Regions from separate parts of the Paenibacillus sp. LX16 genome, predicted to be linked through region 2. Evidence: riboswitches for the same ligand, from Rfam matches in the RefSeq annotation. Region 2 holds a riboswitch; each other region holds the start of a gene.

Region 1 (7,129 bases), 2.7 Mb from region 2:
TCATTAAAAAGTACCAGCCGCGTTATAACGTGCTATTGAAGGATGATAAAACCTTTCCGTATTTGAAAATTACGAACGAGGCACACCCCAAGCTGGAGGTGACCCGTCGCGTTCTGAAAGATAAAGCAAAATATTTTGGACCGTACCCCAATTCCTACGCGGCACATCAGACGAAGAAGCTGCTGGATCGTATGTATCCGTTACGCAAGTGTGGTGTGATGCCCAAGGAAGTATGCCTGTATTATCACATGCATCAATGTTTGGGGCCTTGTGTGAAAGAGGTCGAGAAGGAAACGTATGACCAGATTGGTCAGGAGATTGGTTCCTTTTTAAGCGGGGGACATGAGGAAATTAAAAAGGATCTTCAGCGTAAAATGCAGGAGGCCGCAGAGGAATTGTACTTTGAGCGGGCCAAGGAGCTGCGAGATCAGATTATCAGTATCGACGCGATGATGGAAAAGCAGAAAATCACCACATCAGATGCGAAGGATCGAGATGTATTCGGTTTTTCAGTAGATAAGGGCTGGATGTGTGTACAAATCCTATATGTCCGCAAAGGTAAAATGATCGAGCGCCATATGTCGACTTTTCCTTTCTATGGTGAGGCTTACAGTGATTTTATGTCCTATGTGACGCAATATTATAGTGATAACCCGGCAGTGCCGCAAGAAATATTGCTGCCAGATTCTCCTAAGTTGATGCAGGCGGAACAGGTCAATGTCGATCAACCGGTTGCGGCAGAAACTGTACTCCACAGTGCAGTTACAGCCGATGCTACCGGACAGACAGATGAGAAAGCGGTACAAACGGAGACAGAGCATTCTGCTGACTCATTGCTGGTGGCTGAAGAACGGGCAACTTATGCAGCAGCAACAAATCAAGATCAAGTTGGTGACCAAGATACCGGAGTAAAGGAAACAGAAACCCAACTATCCGGTGGACTGGAGGACCCGAGTACGGCGGCTCTCGCTCTGGCTGAATGGTTGGATGTAAAGGTACTTGTACCGCAGCGTGGACTGAAAAAGCAAATGACAGGCATGGCGACGGAAAATGCACGTGTTGCTTTGGATGAGAAGTTTAAGCTGATCGAGCGGGATGAGGAACGGACATCCAAAGCTGCAAGCAATCTCGGACGTGCCATTGGGCTGGATAGCTTGCACCGGGTGGAGGCGTTTGATAACTCCAACATCCAGGGTTCCGATCCAGTCTCAGCCATGATCGTGTTTATTGATGGCAAGCCTGCCAAGAAGGAGTATCGAAAATATAAGATCCGTTCTGTGCAGGGACCCGATGATTATGAAACGATGCGTGAGGTTATCCGACGTAGATATGAACGTGTGCTTAAGGAAAATTTGGAACGTCCCGACTTGATCGTTGTCGATGGTGGACGTGGACAAATTAAGGCGGCGACCGATGTATTGCAAAATGAGCTGGGTTTGTTCATTCCTGTGTGTGGACTGGTGAAGGATGCCAAACATAGAACTTCCCAACTATTAGTGGGAGAGTCCTCTGAGGCCGTGACACTTGCACGCAATAGCGAAGAATTTTATCTGCTGCAACGGATTCAGGACGAGGTTCACCGTTTTGCCATCACGTTCCACCGCGAGCAACGCGGCAAATCTATGGTAACTTCCCGGCTGGATTCTATTCCAGGCATCGGCGAGAAACGGCGTAAGTTACTGCTTAAGCATTTTGGATCGCTCAAAAAAATAAGAGAGGCCAGTGTCGAAGACTTCCGGCCTCTCTCTATTGGGGATAAGCTTGCGCGTCAGATTATAGCTGCCCTTCAGGAGGAGGAGTCGTAGAATGCGGCTCCTCTTTTTTTATAGGTTCAAACATAATTCGATTCGGCTTTTTAGGACTAAACCAATAAATGATGTAACCCACAATGGCTGGAAGTAAGATCCAGAATAGACCCGCGCTCACGTTCACAGTATCTCCCAGACTCATCACACTAAGTCCCATTAGAATGCTGTCAAAAATAACGTGGCTGAACATGGCGGCAATAAAGCCGTAACGCAGGAACACAAAACTGAACAGCAAACCAAGAAAAGTCAGCTCAATAGGTCTGGAAATCACCGGATAGATCGGATAAAGTGTATGTCCCAGTGCCCAAATCAGCGTGGTGATCAGACAAGCCACAAAAGTATTTTTCACTATTTTTTTGACCATCGGAATACCAAACAGACGGTAGACAGTCTCTTCTCCAATACCTGCCATCCAGGCCATAATCGGCAGTAGCCATGGATAAGCCATATTGTAAGGGGATTGTGTGGCATCTGTTGTGGAGAATGTATTGAATGTGCGCTCCAGTATAAAGAATAAGATGGATTGTACCCCGAGTAAAATAAAGGCCCACAAGTAGCCAACATACATACTGCGAAGCACATACAGCCCGTAGCCCGGCTCTTTCGCACGTGGCCATGCATTCAGCCCAACCTGACGCATAAGTCCGTCACCGCCGACCAAGGAGAAGTAGAGCGCTACAGCCATGAAGAAGGTAACACCAATCTGGAAAACCATAAGAAATATAAGCATGCCCTTACCGCCTGCTTCTGCTTGCAATAAAGGTAGCATGTTCATGGTCCCAGCTATACTGGCAATAAAGTATATAACGGACAGAACAATGCCGCGTACAAATGAAGTATATCGTCGTGTGAGTGACGCATATACAATGGCAAGTACACCCAGCACAAAGCTAAATAGGGCATAACCCGCATAGGTCATCCAATTCGCCCAAAATGTTTGCTTTTCGATATATTCAGTATAGGACGACGGGGCTGAAAAGCTTTGAGTGAAGGAGCGAACATCACCGTCTTCAAAAGTAAAAGCCAGTGTAAGTACCGAGGCGCCGATTTTTTTATCGTCTACGGTATACTTTAATCCGCCTTCTTTTTCAGTGGTCGCGAGCTTCAAGTCCGACGGCTTAAAGCCAAAGCGCTTGACCCATACTGCGGCCGTCTGCTCCTTGGCTTCGAGCGTCATGCCGTCCTCAGCCACACGTACAAGCCTGTTACGTGCTTGTTCATCCGTAGAAATATCAGCCTGTGTGTAATTGGTGTTGGAGGTGATCCGTTTAAAGCTTACGACCTTCCCAGTGGATAAATCTACATGAATTTGCAGTTTGCTCTTCGCTGAGGATTCAGGCAGATCGACCCGAAAGGTTTCGTAAGGGTAACTTTTTTTCCATGTACGGTCGTACTGTTGAAGCAGTTTTTCTCTAGATAAATAACCGTACAAATCTGTTTCGGCCTGATAGGTCACGACAGGCTCCTCTGGCTGTGATTCAGTATAGCCCAGCTCGGAGCGGGCGAAGTCCAATGCGTGTATGACCGCTTCTTGTTTGCTGATGACCTTTGCGTTCATTACTGATTCTGGACTCGGATTGCTAAGCGAGGGAATAAGCAATTGAAAGATAAAAAAGCAAATCAGGCCAATCCCGCCCAGCAAGCCTAATTTTTTGAAGTTGGCCGTGAGCACGACCGGTTTCCCGATAGGATTCATGAGTTTCCTCCTTAATCTGTAAATAAGAACATCCATTAAAGATATCATACTGCACAGGTTCCCGCCAACAGACCAGCGATATTCATGAAAATAGAGCGAAAGCACTTTAAAGTTCCAATAAAATAAGATAAGCTGCGATTAAACGTTGCCCATTCGCAAAATAAAGCCAATATCACGTTTTTTCGGCGAAATCGGTTTTGTGCTCTGGATATAGAAGGATTATAATCTTGAGGCAATGCCTATGAAATACATAGGTAATGATATACAATTGAGCCGAATTTCTATGGGAAAACGGGGGAACCATGTTACTGGGGTGAATTTTACAACCGATCCTGGAAGTGTAAATAGGGCATACTGTGCTGCCCGAATCCGTCAGCTAACCTCGTAGGCTATGAGCAGGAACCAAGTCAGGCACTCGGTTTTCCGGTGTCTTTTTTGTGTGTATAAAAGTGTAAAAGTTTGCTGAGTTAAGGACGCTGCGCGCCATTAGCACAGGGGGATCGAATAGTGCTTGACATGCATTCTTCCTGTATTCAGGGAATGCTAATTATAGTTACTTAAGGTTTGGAAAAATCAAAAAATTCAGGGGCAACGACGATCGGAAGATCAAATGGAACGCGTAGCGAGCTTACACCGTATTAAATCACTGTTTTTATAGTTTTAAGGATTAGGAGAGAAGTGATGAATAGATGAATCCCAATGCAAGCTGGCTCCGGCTTTCTCCACCGCAGATATTCGTTGCGGGCTTTGCCATTATCATTCTAATAGGTAGTTTATTGTTAATGCTGCCGATCTCTAATACAACAGGAAAACCACTTGCGTTTATAGACGCTTTGTTTACTGCCGCCTCTGCGACCTGTGTAACCGGGCTTGTCGTAAAGGATACCGGTCTCTTTTTTACCACTTTTGGTCAAGTTGTCATCGTTGCGCTGATCCAGATCGGCGGTCTTGGCTTTATGACCATGGCTACCTTGATTGCACTGGTGTTCAAGCGTCGGATTTCCCTGCGGGAGCGTCTCATTTTGCAGGAAGCGATGAATCAGACTTCTGTAGAGGGAATTGTCGGGTTAATCCGTAAGGTATTACTGTACTCACTGGTTATTGAAGGCGTATGCGCTACGATATTCTCGGTTCGCTGGTCCTTTGATATGCCCGTAGGCAGGGCGATTTATTTTGGAATCTGGCATGCCATCTCCATGTTTAACAATGCTGGTTTTGATTTATTCGGTGAATTTCGTAGCTTGACAGGTTATGTATATGATCCGATTGTTAATTTTACCGCAATGTTTCTGATTATTTCTGGCGGCATTGGTTTTGTAGTGATGTCAGACCTGGCAGAATATCGCAAGCGCAAGAGACTGTCCTTGCATACCAAGGTGGTACTCAGCATGACGGGCGCTATGATTGTAGTCGGCACGCTCGTGATTTTTGTATTTGAGTTTACGAATCCGAAGACTCTGGGCTCGCTTGATTGGGGTGGTAAGCTACTGGGATCTTTATTCCAGTCCGTTACTCCCCGTACCGCAGGTGCCAATACCTTGGACATTGCAGGCTTGCGGCAGGCTACGCAGTTTTTTATCATCATACTCATGTTTATCGGGGCTTCTCCTGGCTCTACTGGAGGCGGGATTAAGACCACAACATTCGCCCTGCTCATTGGAGCGGTGATTTCGATGCTGCGGGGGCGGGAAGATATTGTACTGTTCAAGTACCGACTTGCGCAGGGACGAATTTACAAGGCTTTGACCATTACACTGCTGGGGTTGCTGTTCGTGATCGGGGTAACGATGATTTTGTCGGCAACTGAAGATCATCATTTTCTGATGATCTTGTTCGAGACGGTGTCTGCGTTTGGTACGGTGGGGCTGTCGATGGGGCTTACACCTGATTTGACAGTCATAGGCAAGCTGGTGATCACCCTAACGATGTTTGCAGGTAGACTGGGCCCACTCACGCTAGCTTATGCACTGGGGCCGAAAAAGGGTAAAGAATTATATCGTCATCCGGAAGGCAAAATGATTATAGGATGAATCATTTCATAATATGCAGTATACATTTCGTGGGTTTAATCATTTCAGGATTTTGCAAAATCCTCATTTATGAAATTGATTCAGATAAGGGAGTTTTCGAGTAGATATGAAAACGCAGCAGTTTGTAGTTATTGGCTTGGGGAGGTTTGGCTCAAGCCTGGCTTTGCAATTGGTGGATATGGGGTGCGAGGTGCTAGGCATTGACCGGAATGAGGATGTTGTGGACAGTATGAGTGAGATGTTGACACATACTGTCGTGGCGGACGCTACCGATGAAGACTCGTTGCGATCACTGGGCATCCGTAATTTCGATTGTGGCATTGTTGCTATTGGTGATGACATTCAGGTAAGCATCCTCACCGCCATTTTGCTGAAGGAGCTGGGTGTGAAAAAAGTCGTAGCCAAAGCCATATCTGTGCTGCACGGGCGTGCGTTAGAGAAGCTCGGTGTAGACCGGATCATTTATCCAGAACGGGATATGGGTATCCGGGTGGCTCACCAGCTAGTCACGCCTAATTTGCTCGATTATTTGGAGTTGTCTAAGGAATACAGTATTGTGGAACTCAATGTACCTGCATGTCTGAATGGCAAAACGCTAGCAGAGCTAAATGCCCGTACCCGCTTTGGTTGTAGCGTCGTGGCGCTTCATACGGCGAATGGTATCCTGATCGCACCGACGGCTATGGATCGGCTAAAAGCCGACGATATTATGGTCATCATCGGCTCGAATGACAATATCGGTCGCTTTGAGGATGAGGTTGTTAATGTTAATGAAGAGGATTAAATCCTCTACACCATACGGTAGCCTGCAAACGACGCACGTGTCTCGCTAATCCAGCGTCGTGCTGTCGGACCGAGATCGGTCGTCTCCGAGTAAATGAGGGAGGTCGTTCGGCGTGTCTCCTTCAAATCGGGCAAGTACAATGCAGTGAGTCCATTATCCCGTAATAGTTCGCTGCGCAAATAGGATTTGGGTAGCAAGGCAGAAGCCTTACAGGTTGGAAGCAGGCGTACAATTGCCTCGAAGGAGTCGATTTCCATGCGGATATCCGGCATGATGCCGCTGCGCTGGAACAAGTCATCCGTCAGACTGCGGTACCAGGTTCCTTTGGAGAAAATAATCATCGGCAATCCTTGCAGATCTTTCATCGAGGCCGTTCCTGTCTTGACGGTTAATTCATGTCCAATGGGAACAACGAGCTCCAAATGATCATCAAATAGCGGAATGCAACGCAGTCCGGCTTCATGAATGGCAGACCCGACAATACCGGCGTCTGCTTTTTTGTCACGTACAAAGGCGACGATTTCATGGGTTTTACCGGTGAGCAGCTTCAGCTCGGTTTGAGGATGCTTGCTCATGAAAGCTTCGACGAGGGTAGGCAGCGTCGTTTGGAGTGTCGTGAGGCTCGCGCCGAGTGTAAGCATACTCTGAGCTTCATTTTTGTGCTGGGACAGCTTTTGTAAGAAGCGAAGCTGTCGTTGCCGTTGCTCTAGCGCGAATGTATAAACAAATCGGCCAGTGGACGTAATTTCGAGCCGTTTGCCCCGACGATCAAAGAGATTCACACCCAACTCTTCCTCCAGCTTGGCAATTT
Region 2 (7,129 bases):
TGAGGAGAGGAAAACAGTCTAGGTTCATCCAATTGGCTATTATGGCTCATATAAAGAGGTAGAGTGATGTAGGAGCTGGACCAGTGTCTGTGAAGAAGACGACGCTGAAATGCGGTTGGCTCAGGTTCGTTAAGCTTCTTCCATGCAGAGAGCAGCTCGCTGGTCATACGCTCCATAAAAGGGTTCTTTTCCTCATAAGGAGGATTGAGTAGTTTGAAGGCATCTTCCACACAGAAGGACACCGCTGCGCCAAGATAGCCGTGAACGGTCTGTTCTACATCGTTTCCGAGGAGGAGGTTAATCCAGGTGTGAACGGTAGCGAGTGTGCCAATCGCATTGTATTGAATGAGTATGGATTCCAACTGGTCAAATTCAAGCCAAGGATAAAGAGCCTTAGCGAGCTTGAGTAGACGCTGACCGGATAGACGCAACTCCTTCACATGCTGCAAGGAGGGACGTTGGGTATGCAGCATCTTATCAATGAGAGCGATCCGCCAACCGTCATTCTGCTGGATGGCGACATACAGACTTTTGATAGCCATGCCATCAACGGTTGTAAATTGAGGATACAAATCATCCAACATGTAATGTTCCAGGTCTTGTAGACTGTTCAAATGTCTGTTGCGGAATAGTTTCTCTAGTCCGTTAAAACGGGTGAAGCCACCAATAGGTAGGGAAGGGTCCAACAATAAAGCATAGTTCAGCAAGCGGTTGCCTTTATGCAGGGTGGTTCGCCTCCTCGAAGTGAATTATTATGTTATATTATTTTACTCTGCACTTGGGGATAACAAAAAAATTCGAAATATATGTAATATATATTTACATTTTAGTAGCCTTTGTGTCAAATTAAATATTATTATCGCTTATATATGTTAGAAAAAATAACACACAAAATAATTATTATATTTTTGTTTACAAATAGTTGATGAGAGAGTATAATAAATCTGTTGCCTCATTACATTATGATTTGCGGTCGTGGTGGAATGGCAGACACGCTATCTTGAGGGGGTAGTGGGCGTACGCCCGTGGAGGTTCGAGTCCTCTCGACCGCATTATATGCAAGACCCAGTTAAAAAAAGCATCCTGACACGTTTTACGTGAAGGGATGCTTTTTTTTTTGTTAAGCATTTTTCGTTATATCCTTTAGCCACAGAAGCAACGGTAGACAACAGGTTGTTTAATAACTGTGATTAAGAAGAATGTCAGTTTTGCTGCAAAAGCTTCTCTATATCTCCCGCCAGCTTATCTGGAGTGGTTTGCGGTGCATAGCGCTTAAATACGTTACCTTCTCGTGTAATTAAGAATTTAGTAAAATTCCATTTGATCGCTTTGGATCCTAATACCCCCGGAGCTGTTTGGGTAAGGTAGCGAAATAAGGGGTGCGCTTGATCTCCATTGACATCTGTTTTGGCGAACATCGGAAAGGTAACACCATAATTGATCTGGCAAAATTCGGAAATCTCCTCGCTAGAACCTGGCTCTTGTTTGGCAAACTGGTTGCTGGGAAATCCCAAAATTTCGAGCCCCTGTTCATGGTACTGGTCATATAGCTCTTGTAGCGCTTTGTATTGGGGGGTTAACCCACATTTGCTGGCAGTGTTCACGATAAGCAGAACGTTCCCTTCATATGTGGATAACGGAATTTGTTTCCCTTGCAGGGTTTGCGCATCATATTCATAAACGGTCATAGTATCTCTCCTTATTCAATATTCAGCAATTAAATTGTAAGCAATTAAAAGCGAGGTTGCAAGTTTGGAAAAGCTGTATCAAGCCTTTAGCCGCTGTAAAATCGTATTTTGTTCAAAACAGTAAATCGCACCGCAAATGGAGCGAATTAAGGTGTTTCTTCTTATAAAAGCGGGTTCAATCGGTGTTTAGCTGGTACATATAGCGTATTTTCTTCTCTTTTTACAAAAAAAGGCCAAAAACGCTCTACCCTACGCCAATATTGACATGCTTGTCATTTTCGAAAAGGGATGAAAAACAGAGATTGAAGGAGCTGTGAGAAGCATAGTTGTATTGTAAGCGCTATTATTAATATACTAGGCTCTAAAGGCCGATTTATAACCCCGCAGTTGAGCTTTACAGTCTTCCATGCGCGGGTGTATGATTCAAGACGTAATTTCAAATTAACTTGAATGAAGCAACAACGAAATGTCTATAGCGCTGAATTTTGCAGTTGCAAAAGCGGGGGAACCAATCGAGACTGTACGGCTTCGGAAGCCGTGTGTCTCATGGGGTGAATTTTCCGGTCAAGTACCAGAAATAGGGCGACTCTCACGTCCGAATCCGACAGCTAACCTCGTAAGCGTACAGGGAGAGGCAACAAACCGCCGTGTGCAGCCATGGTTTATTTTATCATGGATATGTAAGAAGCCGGAGGAAAGCCTTTTTCCTTCGGCTTCTTTTTGTTGTCTTTTTATACCGGGAGAGGAGCTACTGATGGAAGGTCGGTTAATTATTGTCACTGCACCGAATGAAGCGGGCAGAAGTTTTGTGAAATTGCTTATGTTCAAAAAATTGGCGTTTGCAGTTCTCACGAATAGCGCCCAGGAGGAACGACAGCTCAAAAAAATGGGTGTGGAGCACATTGTCCGCATCAATACCATGCAAGCGGGAAAATGGAATTTTCCAAAAAAAGAAATTGGTAGTGTGTATTTGTTCGAGAACAGCTTGAATCTGACTTGCCGTTTCCTGCAAATATGTCGGCCACTAACATCGGAATCGATCTATGTTATTACGCACGGCTGTAATCCACAAGGAATTTATCGGGGATTGGGAGCGGACCATGTGATCTACACATTGAACGGAGAGGTGGGTTTTCTACTGAACGGATAAGCACTTATAACATAGTTGTTTTATGATTTTATGATGAAATAAGAATGGCGATCTGAGGACCGATACGGAGGTTATGAACATGATGGATATATACATGCTGCTCGTCATGGCTGTGAGTTATGGAGTGATATTGCTGTTTGTACGCTGGTGTGATGCGCAGACCTCTAAAGGAGGACGAAGAGGATGATCGTTATACTTGGGCTTACGGCTATTGTGTTTATGTATTTAATCTACGCACTCCTGAACCCTGAAAAGTTCTAGTCAGCTATAGGGGATAGAGCGGGCGGGAACAACAGATCTGAATATTAAGCATCATAGGTAGCAGGTTTTCGCAAACGTGTGCACTCCATAGATGGTCTGAATCGGGTCTGTTGTTCCAAACGCAGGAGCATTTTGAAGGAGGAATAGAGGATGGAGCTGCTTCAAATTGGAATTGTGATCCTTATATTGCTGCTCTTGGTAAAGCCAATGGGTACATATATGTATCATGTATTCTCGAATGAACCGAATCGGACGGATCGGATTTTTGGCGGAACAGAAAAGCTGATTTATAAAGTAGTAGGATTGAAGAAGCTGGAGAGCATGCGTTGGACTACGTATGTTATGAGTTTCATTGCTACGAATGTCGTGCTTGTGGCGATCAGCTACTTGCTGTTGCGTTTACAGGGAATGCTTCCCGGTAATCCGGCAGGAAACAGTAATATGGAAGCATCACTAGCTTTTAATACGGTAATCAGCTTTATGACGAATACGAATCTCCAACATTATAGTGGAGAAAGCGGGCTTACGTATCTGACACAGATGGCGTTCGTCACGATGATGATGTTCACTTCGGCTGCTTCCGGTTTTGCGGTTGCAGCGGCTTTTATGAGAGGATTGACGCGGCGCGGTGAAGGAATGGGCAATTTCTTTCAAGATTTTATTAAAGCCATTATAAGAATTTTCCTGCCGCTGGCCTTTGTGCTTACGCTGGTGCTGGTTGGATTGAAGGTACCCCAGACGCTACAGCCTACGGCGGATCTTACGACGCTGAGCGGAACACAGCAGCAGATTTCTATGGGACCTATTGCTTCCCTGGAGTCCATCAAGCATTTGGGGACAAACGGGGGCGGTTATGCGGGAGCTAACTCTGCGCATCCTTTTGAAAATCCAAGTCCTTGGACGAACGTGCTGGAAATTTTGGCAATGTGGGTAATGCCGGCTTCGTTGCCGTATACCTTTGGATTGTTTGCCCGTAATCGTAAGCAGGGCTGGATTATTTTTAGCTCCATGATGGTATTGTTTCTTATTTTTCTATCCATTACGTACGTGTCTGAAAAGACAGGTAATCCGTTAATCCAGACACTGGGTGTGGATGCTTCTCAGGGAAGCATGGAAGGGAAAGAGGTTCGTTTCGGCATTGGACAATCGGCTTTATTCACTGCGGTCACAACAGCGGCAACGACAGGTTCGGTCAATAATATGCATGATACACTAACCCCACTGGGTGGTATGGCTGCTTTGGGAGAAATGATGCTAAACGTCATTTTTGGCGGCAAGGGTGTCGGGCTGATGAATATGCTGATGTATGCGATTCTGGGTGTGTTTATATGCGGACTGATGGTCGGGAGAACTCCGGAATTTATGGGAAGGAAAATTGAAGGCAAGGAAATGAAGCTGATCGCGATTGCCATTTTGGTACATCCGTTTCTCATTCTCGCCCCAACTGCACTTGCATTTATGAGTCATTGGGGATACGATGCGGTCACTAACCCTGGCTATCATGGGTTGACTCAGGTGCTCTATGAATATGCGTCATCTGCCGCAAATAATGGTTCGGGGTTTGAAGGTCTTTCGGATAACAACGTATTCTGGAACATGACAACGGGGATGGTTATGTTCTTCGGACGATATGTATCTATGATTGCATTGTTGGCTGTGGCGGCTTCGTTGAATGCCAAAGCACCGACTCCGGTGACGACGGGGACACTGCGCACGGACAACAAGTTATTTGGAGCCATTCTGATCGGGGTCGTGCTGCTGATTGGTGCGTTGACCTTTTTACCCGTCATCGTATTGGGACCTGTTGCTGAATTTTTGACCATGTGAAGAAGAAAATGAGAATGGATGAACGGGGTGTTTGATCATGAAGGAACAACGCAAACACATGCTGGACAGAAGCATCTTGAAGCATGCGATCAAGGATAGCTTTATAAAATTAAATCCGATGATCATGATGAAGAATCCTGTCATGTTCGTCGTGGAGATCGGTACATTGGTCGTGCTGCTAATGTTACTGTTTCCCGGTTATTTTGGAACTGGCAAGGAAATGGGCTTTAACCTGGCCGTGTTTGTTATTCTGTTGTTTACGTTGCTTTTTGCCAACTTTGCCGAAGCGCTCGCGGAGGGGCGGGGTAAGGCACAAGCTGCCTCTTTAAAAAAATCCAAGCAGGATACACAAGCTAACAAGCTCATCGGAAATGACATTCAGGTGGTTAGCTCAACCGAATTGCGTAAGGGGGACGTGGTTATTGTCTCCCAGGGCGAAATGATTCCAAGCGATGGTGAGGTCATTGAAGGTCTGGCTTCGGTGGATGAATCTGCAATTACGGGAGAATCGGCTCCGGTCATCAAGGAATCGGGTGGTGACTTTTGCTCGGTAACTGGCGGGACGCGAGTGGTCAGTGACCGGATTAAGGTGCGGATTACTACAGAGCCGGGCGAGACATTTATTGATAAAATGATTTCGCTCGTGGAAGGCGCACAGCGGCAAAAAACGCCAAATGAGATTGCACTGAACACTTTGCTGATTAGCTTGACGATTATCTTTCTAATTGTGGTGGTTACGCTAGCGCCGATTGCCCGTCATTTTAACATTGATTTGCCTGTTCCTGTGCTGATTTCGTTGCTAGTCTGTCTGATTCCGACCACGATTGGAGGGCTGCTGTCAGCCATCGGGATTGCCGGTATGGACCGGGTCACCCAGTTTAACGTGCTGGCCATGTCAGGTAAGGCGGTAGAAGCTTCTGGAGATATCAACACGATGATTCTGGATAAAACAGGTACAATCACCTTCGGAAACCGGATGGCGAGTGAATTCGTGCCTGTAGAGGGCGTGGAGAAGGCAGAGTTAGTGAAGTGGTCCGCGATTAGCTCAATGAAGGATGAGACGCCAGAGGGTCGCTCGGTTCTCGAATTGATGCGCAAACAGGAGCATACGTTGGATGCATCCTTGGCAGCAGATGGAACCTTTATCGAATTCAAGGCGGAGACCCGGATGAGTGGTCTGGATCTGGCCGATGGACGAAAGGTACGCAAGGGTGCGGTGGATTCTGTTCGGCAATGGATCGTATCGCAAAACGGCAGTGTTCCAGCCGATCTGGAGGAAAAAGCGAATCAGGTAGCCTCTGAAGGAGGTACACCGCTGGCAGTCGCGCTGGATGATCAGATATACGGCATTATTTATTTGAAAGATACAGTGAAGCCAGGCATGAAGGAACGGTTTGATCAGCTCCGGGAAATGGGTATCCGTACGATCATGTGTACGGGAGATAATCCGCTGACAGCAGCTACCATTGCACGAGAAGCGGGTGTGGACGACTTTGTAGCTGAGAGCAAGCCGGAGGACAAAATCGCGGTTATCCGACGTGAGCAGGAACAGGGGAAGCTGGTTGCCATGACCGGAGACGGCACGAATGATGCACCTGCGCTGGCGCAAGCGGATGTCGGTCTTGCCATGAATAGCGGCACAGTCGCAGCCAAAGAAGCGGCTAATATGGTGGACCTGGATTCCGATCCGTCCAAAATTATTGAGGTGGTCGCGATCGGCAAGCAGCTGCTTATGACGCGCGGAGCATTGACAACGTTCAGCATTGCGAATGATGTTGCCAAATATTTTGCCATCATCCCGGCGATGTTCATGCTGGCCATTCCCCAAATGGGCGCTTTGAACGTCATGGGGCTTGGCTCCCCGCTGTCCGCTATTTTGTCGGCGCTGATCTTTAACGCGGTTATTATTCCGCTTCTGATTCCGCTGGCCATGAAGGGCGTGAAGTATAAACCGATGAGCTCGGATCGCCTACTGGGACGGAATTTGCTGATTTACGGTCTGGGCGGTATGGTCGTACCGTTTATCGGCATTAAGGCCATTGATTTGCTGGTGCATTTGTGGATTTAGCGCAGAAAGGGTGAATGACATGAGTGGTTTTTATCGGATGATGTCTGGACGCAGATTTGCTGCGCACGAAAAAGCCGAATCTGGCGGGCAAGGTCATAACAAACGTACAGGGACCGGGACAGTGTCGGAAGGACA
Region 3 (7,129 bases), 1.3 Mb from region 2:
TTTACTTAAAAATAGCATGGAGGCTATGAGTAAAGGTGGTATCATCACGATTCATTTGTTCTTGGAGGGAGAAAACGTTAAAATCTTCATACGGGACCAGGGAACGGGTATTCCCGCAGAAATGCTGTCCAAGCTAGGAGAACCTTTTTTCACAAACAAAGAAACAGGGACAGGACTAGGACTTATGGTCAGTCAGCGTATTATACAGAGTCATAAAGGCACACTGGATATTGAAAGCACAGAGGGAGAGGGAACGACAGCCCTGGTGCAGCTTCCGATTGCCAAGCCGGAGTAACGGGCTGGACGCGAAGTGTGTTAGTAGAAATGGAGGGTACACAGGTTGCGCATTAACAAGTTTATCAGCGAAACCGGTTTTTGCTCGCGCCGCGAGGCGGACAAGCTGGTAGAGAGTGGCCGCGTGACGATTAACGGCGAAGTGGCTGTGCTGGGTAGTCAAGCGGAAGAAGGCGATGATGTTCGTGTGAACGGCAAGCCACTGCGCGATAAGTCCGATCACGTCTATATTGCATTGAACAAGCCGGTGGGCATTACAAGTACAACGGAGAGCCACATTAGAGGCAATGTTGTTGATTTTGTGGGCCATCCGCAGCGGATATTCCCGATAGGACGCCTGGATAAGGATTCGGAAGGTCTCATTTTACTTACCAATGATGGAGACATTGTGAATAAGATTTTACGGGCAGAAGGCAAGCATGAGAAAGAATACATCGTAACGGTGGATCGCCCTGTCGTACCGTCTTTTGTGCAGGGCATGTCCAGCGGGGTGAAAATACTCGGTCAGCGGACGCTACCTTGTGAGGTGACGCGTGTATCTGAGTATGTATTCCGTATTATCCTGACTGAAGGGAAAAATCGTCAGATCCGGCGTATGTGTGCTGCCTTCGGTTATGAAGTTAAAAAACTGCAAAGGCTGCGAATCATGAATATTCGGTTGGGGTCCCTTCAGAAAGGTGCCTGGCGTGATCTGACAGAGGCTGAGAAGCAGGAGCTTGGTCAGATGCTCGATTATACGCTTAGCTAATGCCAGAGGGGCTCGTATAGCCTACAGCGTATGATCGTCGTATCTGAAAGGGCAAAGTACAGGAAGCACTAAACAAAGAGGCACCAGCTGCATAAAAATGCGGCGGTGCCTTTGTTCATATAACATATGCATAATCAACCTTCATTCGAGCTTGAGGTAGGACTGATAACCTGTGTTCCGTTCTGATATTTGCGGAGAACAGATATTTCAACACGACGGTTTTTGGCGCGTCCTTGACCATCTTGATTGCTTGCCAATGGACGATACTCGCCATAACCGATGGATACAAACTTGGTTGGATCGAGATCTGGATTGAGCAACAAGATACGCAAGAAATTCAGAGAGCGCTTGGCGCTCAAATCAAAGTTGGACGGGAACTGGCTGTTGGAGATCGGTACATTATCCGTGTGACCTGATACGATAACATCATAGCCAGGGAACTGCTGGAGCATACTAGAAATGGACTTGGCCAGCTTTCTTGCTTCCGGCTTTACTTCGGCCTGCCCGGATGAAAACAGGGCATTATCACTAATGGTGATCATTAGTTGCGATTGGTTTAGCTTGGTATTCAGCAAGGGGGTCAGGCCGTTATTTTGAATATATTGATCCATCTGTTTTTTAAGCTTTTTTAAATCTTCTTCTTCCCGCTGGGCAAGCTGTTTTTGCAGTTCAGAGGTAGAAGTAGCTTTCGATTTTACGGGTTGTGACACTTGTTCTTTATTTTTGCCCATATCCATGGATTGTGACGACGGATTCGCGGCCGAGTGATCCAGCACGCCAGTGCCGCCACTAAAAGCTGCATTCAGGGATTGAGCCATAGTTTCAAATTTTTTGGCGTCGAGCGAGCTCATACCGAATAAGACAATGAAAAGAGCCAACAGAAGGGTCATTAAGTCGGAATATGGCAACAGCCAGCTTTCGTCAGCATGCTCTTCATGCGGTTCATGTCTCTTTTTACTCACTGGAATCGCCATCCTTCTGGGTCATCGTAGCCCGTTCGGTCGGAGTCAGGAAGATCGTCAGTTTCTGACTGATGGCGATCGTCGATATCCCCGATTGAATGGAAAGCAGACCTTCGACCATCATTAATTTAAGCTCTACTTCTTTTTTGGATAACCGTTTCAGCTTGTTGGACATCGGATGCCACAGGACATAACCTGTAAAAATACCGAGCAACGTCGCAATGAAGGCTGCTGCAATGGCATGAGAGAGCTTTTCCATGTCACTAAGGTCAGCCAGAGCGGCAATCAGACCTACAACCGCACCGAGTACCCCGAGCGTTGGAGCATACATACCGGCTTGGGAGAAGATCAGTGCGCCAGAGCGATGTCGATCCTCGGTAGCATTGATATCCTCCATCAGAACGTCCCGTACGAATTCCTGATCATTGCCGTCAATAATCATTCGCATGCCGCCACGCATAAAGGGATCGTCGATTTCCTCTACCTTAGATTCCAAGGCGAGCAGACCTTCACGACGGGTAATGGATGCCCACTCGGTAAACGTACCGATGAGCTCTTTGCGGTCTAACAGTTTTTGTTCAGTGAAAATAACCTTGAACAGCTTCGGAATCCGTTTGATTTCTGCCATCGGGAAGGCCATAAATATACTCGCTGCCGTTCCGACGAAAATAATCATGTAAGCAGCGGGATTATTGACCAGATTGACGACCGGAGCGCCTTTTAAGATCATCCCGACGACCAGTGACAAAATCCCGAGCACAAGTCCGATAATGGTTGAAATTTGCATGATACACCTCATCCATGAGAATAGATTTTGAATCCTTTCATGCCGCCGGGGTCGTCCTTGCCCCAAGCGCGTCATTACAAGACGGATTATAGTATTTATCGACAAAACTCTCTTTTTTGTTAAGTGCGAATTTCCGGTATAATAAGGTGATTATGTATTAAATGGCGGAACCATTGGAGGAAATGGCATGGGAGTAAAGCATGGGCGTGAGTATGAACAAATTTTGAACGATTTGACAGAGGCTGTGGGGCGCATCCCAGATAGCTATGAATTTTTTGAGATGGAAGCAGAAGATTGGGACAGGCTGGACCCGGCGGGACGTCAGGAAGTCAATGAAGCTTTGGCAGAAGACTTATTTTATGCACTGGGTACAGAGCCCACAATCACTGTAGGGAGTGGCGTTGTGATCTATGAGCCGGAGCAGCATCGTATCTATGTACTCATTGGAGACGAGGAGCTGACGTCAGTCCCTTTGATTTGAGGTCCGTCTTATGGATTTATCAACGGGGCCGTGGTAATATGTACACCAATATATCGTAGTTTTGGCCGTATTTAAGCGGTCGAAAGGCTTCCGTATAAACGGGGAGGAGTTCGTAACATGCCTTTTACACAAGAAGAGATTGAAGCACATCTGGAGAAACTGGAGGGCTGGGAACTGGAGGAAGGACGATGGATCGTTCGAAAATATAATTTTTCCAGTTTTATGAAAGGGATTGCATTCGTGGATGAAGTTGCTGCTATATCTGAAGCATTCAATCATCATCCATTTATTACGATTGATTACAAGACCGTGACTCTGCGTTTGACCTCTTGGGACGACGGCGGTATTATGGCCGTGGATATTAAGGAAGCCCAACAATATAATGAAGCCTTTGAAAAAATGCGCAGCAGTCATTGAGCTTGTAATGATCTGTCGTATGATGATAAAAGCGCCTTCGCTATACAACATCGTGGTTGTATGCCGAAGGCGCTTTTATCATAGAACCTGGGTTGGGTGGTCGGGACGATATACCATACAATAAAACGGTTTTTTGCCATCGGGAGTCTGGCGTTCATAGGTATCTGTAAGCTCAAATCCAGCCGCCTTGTAGGCCCGGATAGCGCGCCCATTCCAAGTGAGCACCTCTAGATCAATTTCATTCTTCGGGTTGCGTCGTTGAGCTTCCTCTGCAATGGCACGGACAAAATCTGATCCTTTGCCATGTCCGCATCTGTCAGGGTGCATTCCAAGACCTAGCCGGGTCACACCGATCATAGGAAAATATTGAGCAAATCCCGTCAGCTTATTCTCTTCATCCAGTACGGCAACATATTGCTCTTGGCGAAGCGTGGGACTCCCAAATTCGACTTCAAGCGCCTTCATTTGTTCCCAGGGGAGCCAACCGTATATGTTATAAGGTGGATCATAGCGCCACTCACAGATTGCAGCCGCTTGATGCTCGTCCATCGGTACGATCCGATAGTTGGATATTGAGGCCGGCATGTGTTCCATCCTCCTTTTACACAGGTACTTCAATCATTAACAACAGATTGTAGACAAGTTGCAGGGGAATGGCAAGCGTGTTTATTTCATACCTAAGTCGGGTATACATTCAATAAGAAGGAATTACTGCTCATATGCTCCCCCAGCGGTGACGGTAAAACCGACGATGTTCGCTAAAATTGAAACCTTTTGAGGTCTCAGTTCGTCAGTAAAGATAATAATTGCTGATGTTGTGGACATAAAAAACCGCAATTCGATTCCGGCCAGAATCAAATTGCGGCTAGGGTTAGCTTGCTGTGCGTTAGTTATTCTACGTTATCGTCATCAGGAATTTCTGAAGCTACAGAATGGTAAGCGTCTGTGCTCATAATTCTTTTTGCACCGACATAGCGGTTAGCGTAATAATTTTCGTTCAGTGAGCTAACTACTACACCACGTGAAGTCGAGGAGTGGGCAAATTTCCCTTCACCTACGAAGATACCTACATGGGAAATGCCTCTTCCTGTGGTGTTGAAGAACACCAGGTCCCCAGGTCTCATTTCATCGCGGGATACAGAAGATCCCATTTTGAATTGTGATCCGGATTGATGCGGAAGTTTAATTCCCAGTTTGTTGAATACGTACATTGTGAAGCCGGAGCAATCGAATCCCTCGAGTGTAGTGCCTCCGCTTCTGTAGCTCGTTCCTTTGGCATCTTGAATGACCTGGTCCATCTTGGAGTCTGCATATGCACTGCCGCCACCGAATGTAAAAGATGTAAAGGCAATGGCAAGACCCATAGCTGCGATCGTTAGCTTCTTCTTCAAAAAAAATATACCCCTTCCAATGCCTGCGAGGTTAGCTTAAGGATTCGGTAGAAGGTTCCCCTATGACCACTCTGTTGCGAGATCAATTCACCCAAACTGGTTCCCCCGCTTCCTAGGTGCCAGGAATTAGGCTTAACTTAAGATGTGCACCTTGGAGAGCAGTATTCACAATAACGTTATTTTTGAGATAAAGGTTACAATAAAGATTACAAAGTTGTTACTATCAGTTCACTGCGATTATTGTAACAAAGACGGCTGGCTTTGGCAAATGTTTCATTGCAAAAAGTTACAAAAAAAATCTGCTCCTAATGTCTCAGGAACAGATCTTGTTAACAGTATTCAGTTATGTGTCGTTTGCGCGGGTATGAGTCAGGGTTTTTCGACAGACGGAAATGAAGTAAAAAACATAAAGGCAGGGTTTAGCTTCTACTGGAAATATCGGTATGCCATAGTCTGTACTGCGAACTGATATGCCACAGCCTGACCAGACTAGTAACAAAATGATACGATTGCTGGAGAATGAGCGCCAGCATGCCAGTCCAAATCATCGCCACGGTGCCAAATAGACCGAAGACCAGCAGCACACAAGCACCGAGCAAAAGGGATATACCGACAGCTGGGAGGAGCTGGCGAAAGAAGGCGAGCAGGGAGGATAGTATGGTGTGACCACCGACAGTACCCAGTTGCATATACAGGATGCACTGCCGAATGAACCATCCGTATGCCATCCATCCAATGACATAGGGCAATAAATGCAGCAGATAAGAGGGAGATTGAAGCGCTCCTGCTACAATAGGGTAGAGTCTCGGTACCACCCAAAAGGCGGGAAGCAGCAGCAGTCCCAACTCAATGGTGTAATACAACAGCGACGACATGCCATGGCGTTTCATACCCTTGAAAAAGGACAGGCTTTGCGGTTCAGTCGCATCGGTATGCAGACTTTGATATATTCCGGCTCTAATGAAGGGAGTGATCAGTATGCGTAGTACAGTCGCCCCTAGTAGTATCCACAAATACACATGTACTTCCCGGCTGTCCATCAGAGCAATCTGGCTCTCCATCCAAAACAAGGTCTGTCCCAGCTCGTTTTGACCCTGATCAGGATAACGGAGCAATAGCGGGATAACGGCAGACTGCACCAGCCGATAGAGAAACACCCCCCACAGTAGTCGATACAGAAATAAAATGATAACGATATAAAATCGTATGCGCACCAGCGCCCAGCCCTCTTTTATAACAGTCCGCATCTATAGACACCTCACCATGACAGACTTCCAAGCAGTGTCTCCAACAGCTTGGTTACACTTATACTCCAACGGGTTTGTTGTTTTTCGTCCAATTCGGCCTTTAGGCTATTGTTAATATGCTTATTCTCCAGTGCAATGGTATATAGAGGATCAAGGGTTACATAGGAAACGGGAGAAGTACTTTTGACCCGAAAAGTTGTGCTTTTGCCCGCGCCGTCCCAAGCCTTGAATATCGTTGTCCCATCCTTGAAGGTAAATTGGACAGGGATCTTGGGATAATCCGCCCCTTTTTTGCTGACCGTCACGACTGCTTCATATCCATTCTCCAGCTTGTGGTTTGTGATGTGATCCACTGAAAAGTCCGCCATTTGGCCGTCATATACATACTGTTCAAAATAGTGGCTCCATGAGCGTCCGGTGACTCTCTCCACGATACGTTGAAAATCCTGTGAGGACGGATGCTTGAATCGGTACGTCTGGACGTAGGTCCGCATAATGCGATCCATTTTTTTCATACCCACCTGACGTTCAATGCCCCGTAGTACCAGCTTGCCTCGAGAGTAGGCATTTTGCGCGTACTCAGCAGCTGAGCCGTACTTCCATGACTCGCGGTTTAGCGGCTGTGGGGAGGCTACCTGTCCCGATTGTAATGGCAAGTTGGGGGTAAGCCCATATTCTTGTTCCATAAGCCGCTCCTCTGCATAGGAGGTGAAGCCTTCATCCAGCCACGGCTCCTCAAATTCATTATTGGCTACCATTCCGTAGAAATATTGATGTCCAATCTCATGAACTAATGTCCGTT

What was found. A riboswitch is a leader RNA that binds a small molecule or an ion and turns the genes downstream of it on or off. The one in region 2 is predicted to bind cyclic di-AMP.
Region 1: it holds a riboswitch for cyclic di-AMP, as region 2 does, so the genes downstream of both, T3H97_RS20785 (TrkH family potassium uptake protein) here and T3H97_RS06785 (hypothetical protein) in region 2, are expected to answer to the same signal.
Region 3: it holds a riboswitch for cyclic di-AMP, as region 2 does, so the genes downstream of both, T3H97_RS00535 (C40 family peptidase) here and T3H97_RS06785 (hypothetical protein) in region 2, are expected to answer to the same signal.

What each region holds. Positions count from the first base shown of each region.
Region 1 covers NZ_CP141152.1:4,639,582-4,646,710, reverse strand. Annotated here, with positions in the region: gene uvrC (excinuclease ABC subunit UvrC) at 1-1,805, shown strand, start outside; gene T3H97_RS20790 (CPBP family intramembrane glutamic endopeptidase) at 1,774-3,504, opposite strand; cyclic di-AMP (ydaO/yuaA leader) riboswitch at 3,766-3,910, shown strand; gene T3H97_RS20785 (TrkH family potassium uptake protein) at 4,194-5,534, shown strand; gene T3H97_RS20780 (potassium channel family protein) at 5,641-6,318, shown strand; gene T3H97_RS20775 (LysR family transcriptional regulator) at 6,324-7,129, opposite strand, start outside.
Region 2 covers NZ_CP141152.1:1,464,025-1,471,153, forward strand. Annotated here, with positions in the region: gene T3H97_RS06770 (urease accessory protein UreF) at 1-707, opposite strand, end outside; tRNA gene T3H97_RS06775 (tRNA-Leu) at 970-1,052, shown strand; gene T3H97_RS06780 (glutathione peroxidase) at 1,203-1,688, opposite strand; cyclic di-AMP (ydaO/yuaA leader) riboswitch at 2,155-2,327, shown strand; gene T3H97_RS06785 (hypothetical protein) at 2,443-2,838, shown strand; gene T3H97_RS26385 (potassium-transporting ATPase subunit F) at 3,022-3,099, shown strand; gene kdpA (potassium-transporting ATPase subunit KdpA) at 3,250-4,926, shown strand; gene kdpB (potassium-transporting ATPase subunit KdpB) at 4,964-6,994, shown strand; gene kdpC (potassium-transporting ATPase subunit KdpC) at 7,014-7,129, shown strand, end outside.
Region 3 covers NZ_CP141152.1:130,453-137,581, forward strand. Annotated here, with positions in the region: gene T3H97_RS00500 (PAS domain S-box protein) at 1-295, shown strand, start outside; gene rluF (23S rRNA pseudouridine(2604) synthase RluF) at 341-1,042, shown strand; gene motB (flagellar motor protein MotB) at 1,177-2,004, opposite strand; gene motA (flagellar motor stator protein MotA) at 1,997-2,791, opposite strand; gene T3H97_RS00520 (hypothetical protein) at 2,979-3,272, shown strand; gene T3H97_RS00525 (4a-hydroxytetrahydrobiopterin dehydratase) at 3,390-3,689, shown strand; gene T3H97_RS00530 (GNAT family N-acetyltransferase) at 3,768-4,274, opposite strand; gene T3H97_RS00535 (C40 family peptidase) at 4,580-5,080, opposite strand; cyclic di-AMP (ydaO/yuaA leader) riboswitch at 5,086-5,223, opposite strand; gene T3H97_RS00540 (hypothetical protein) at 5,500-6,327, opposite strand; gene T3H97_RS00545 (M1 family metallopeptidase) at 6,339-7,129, opposite strand, start outside.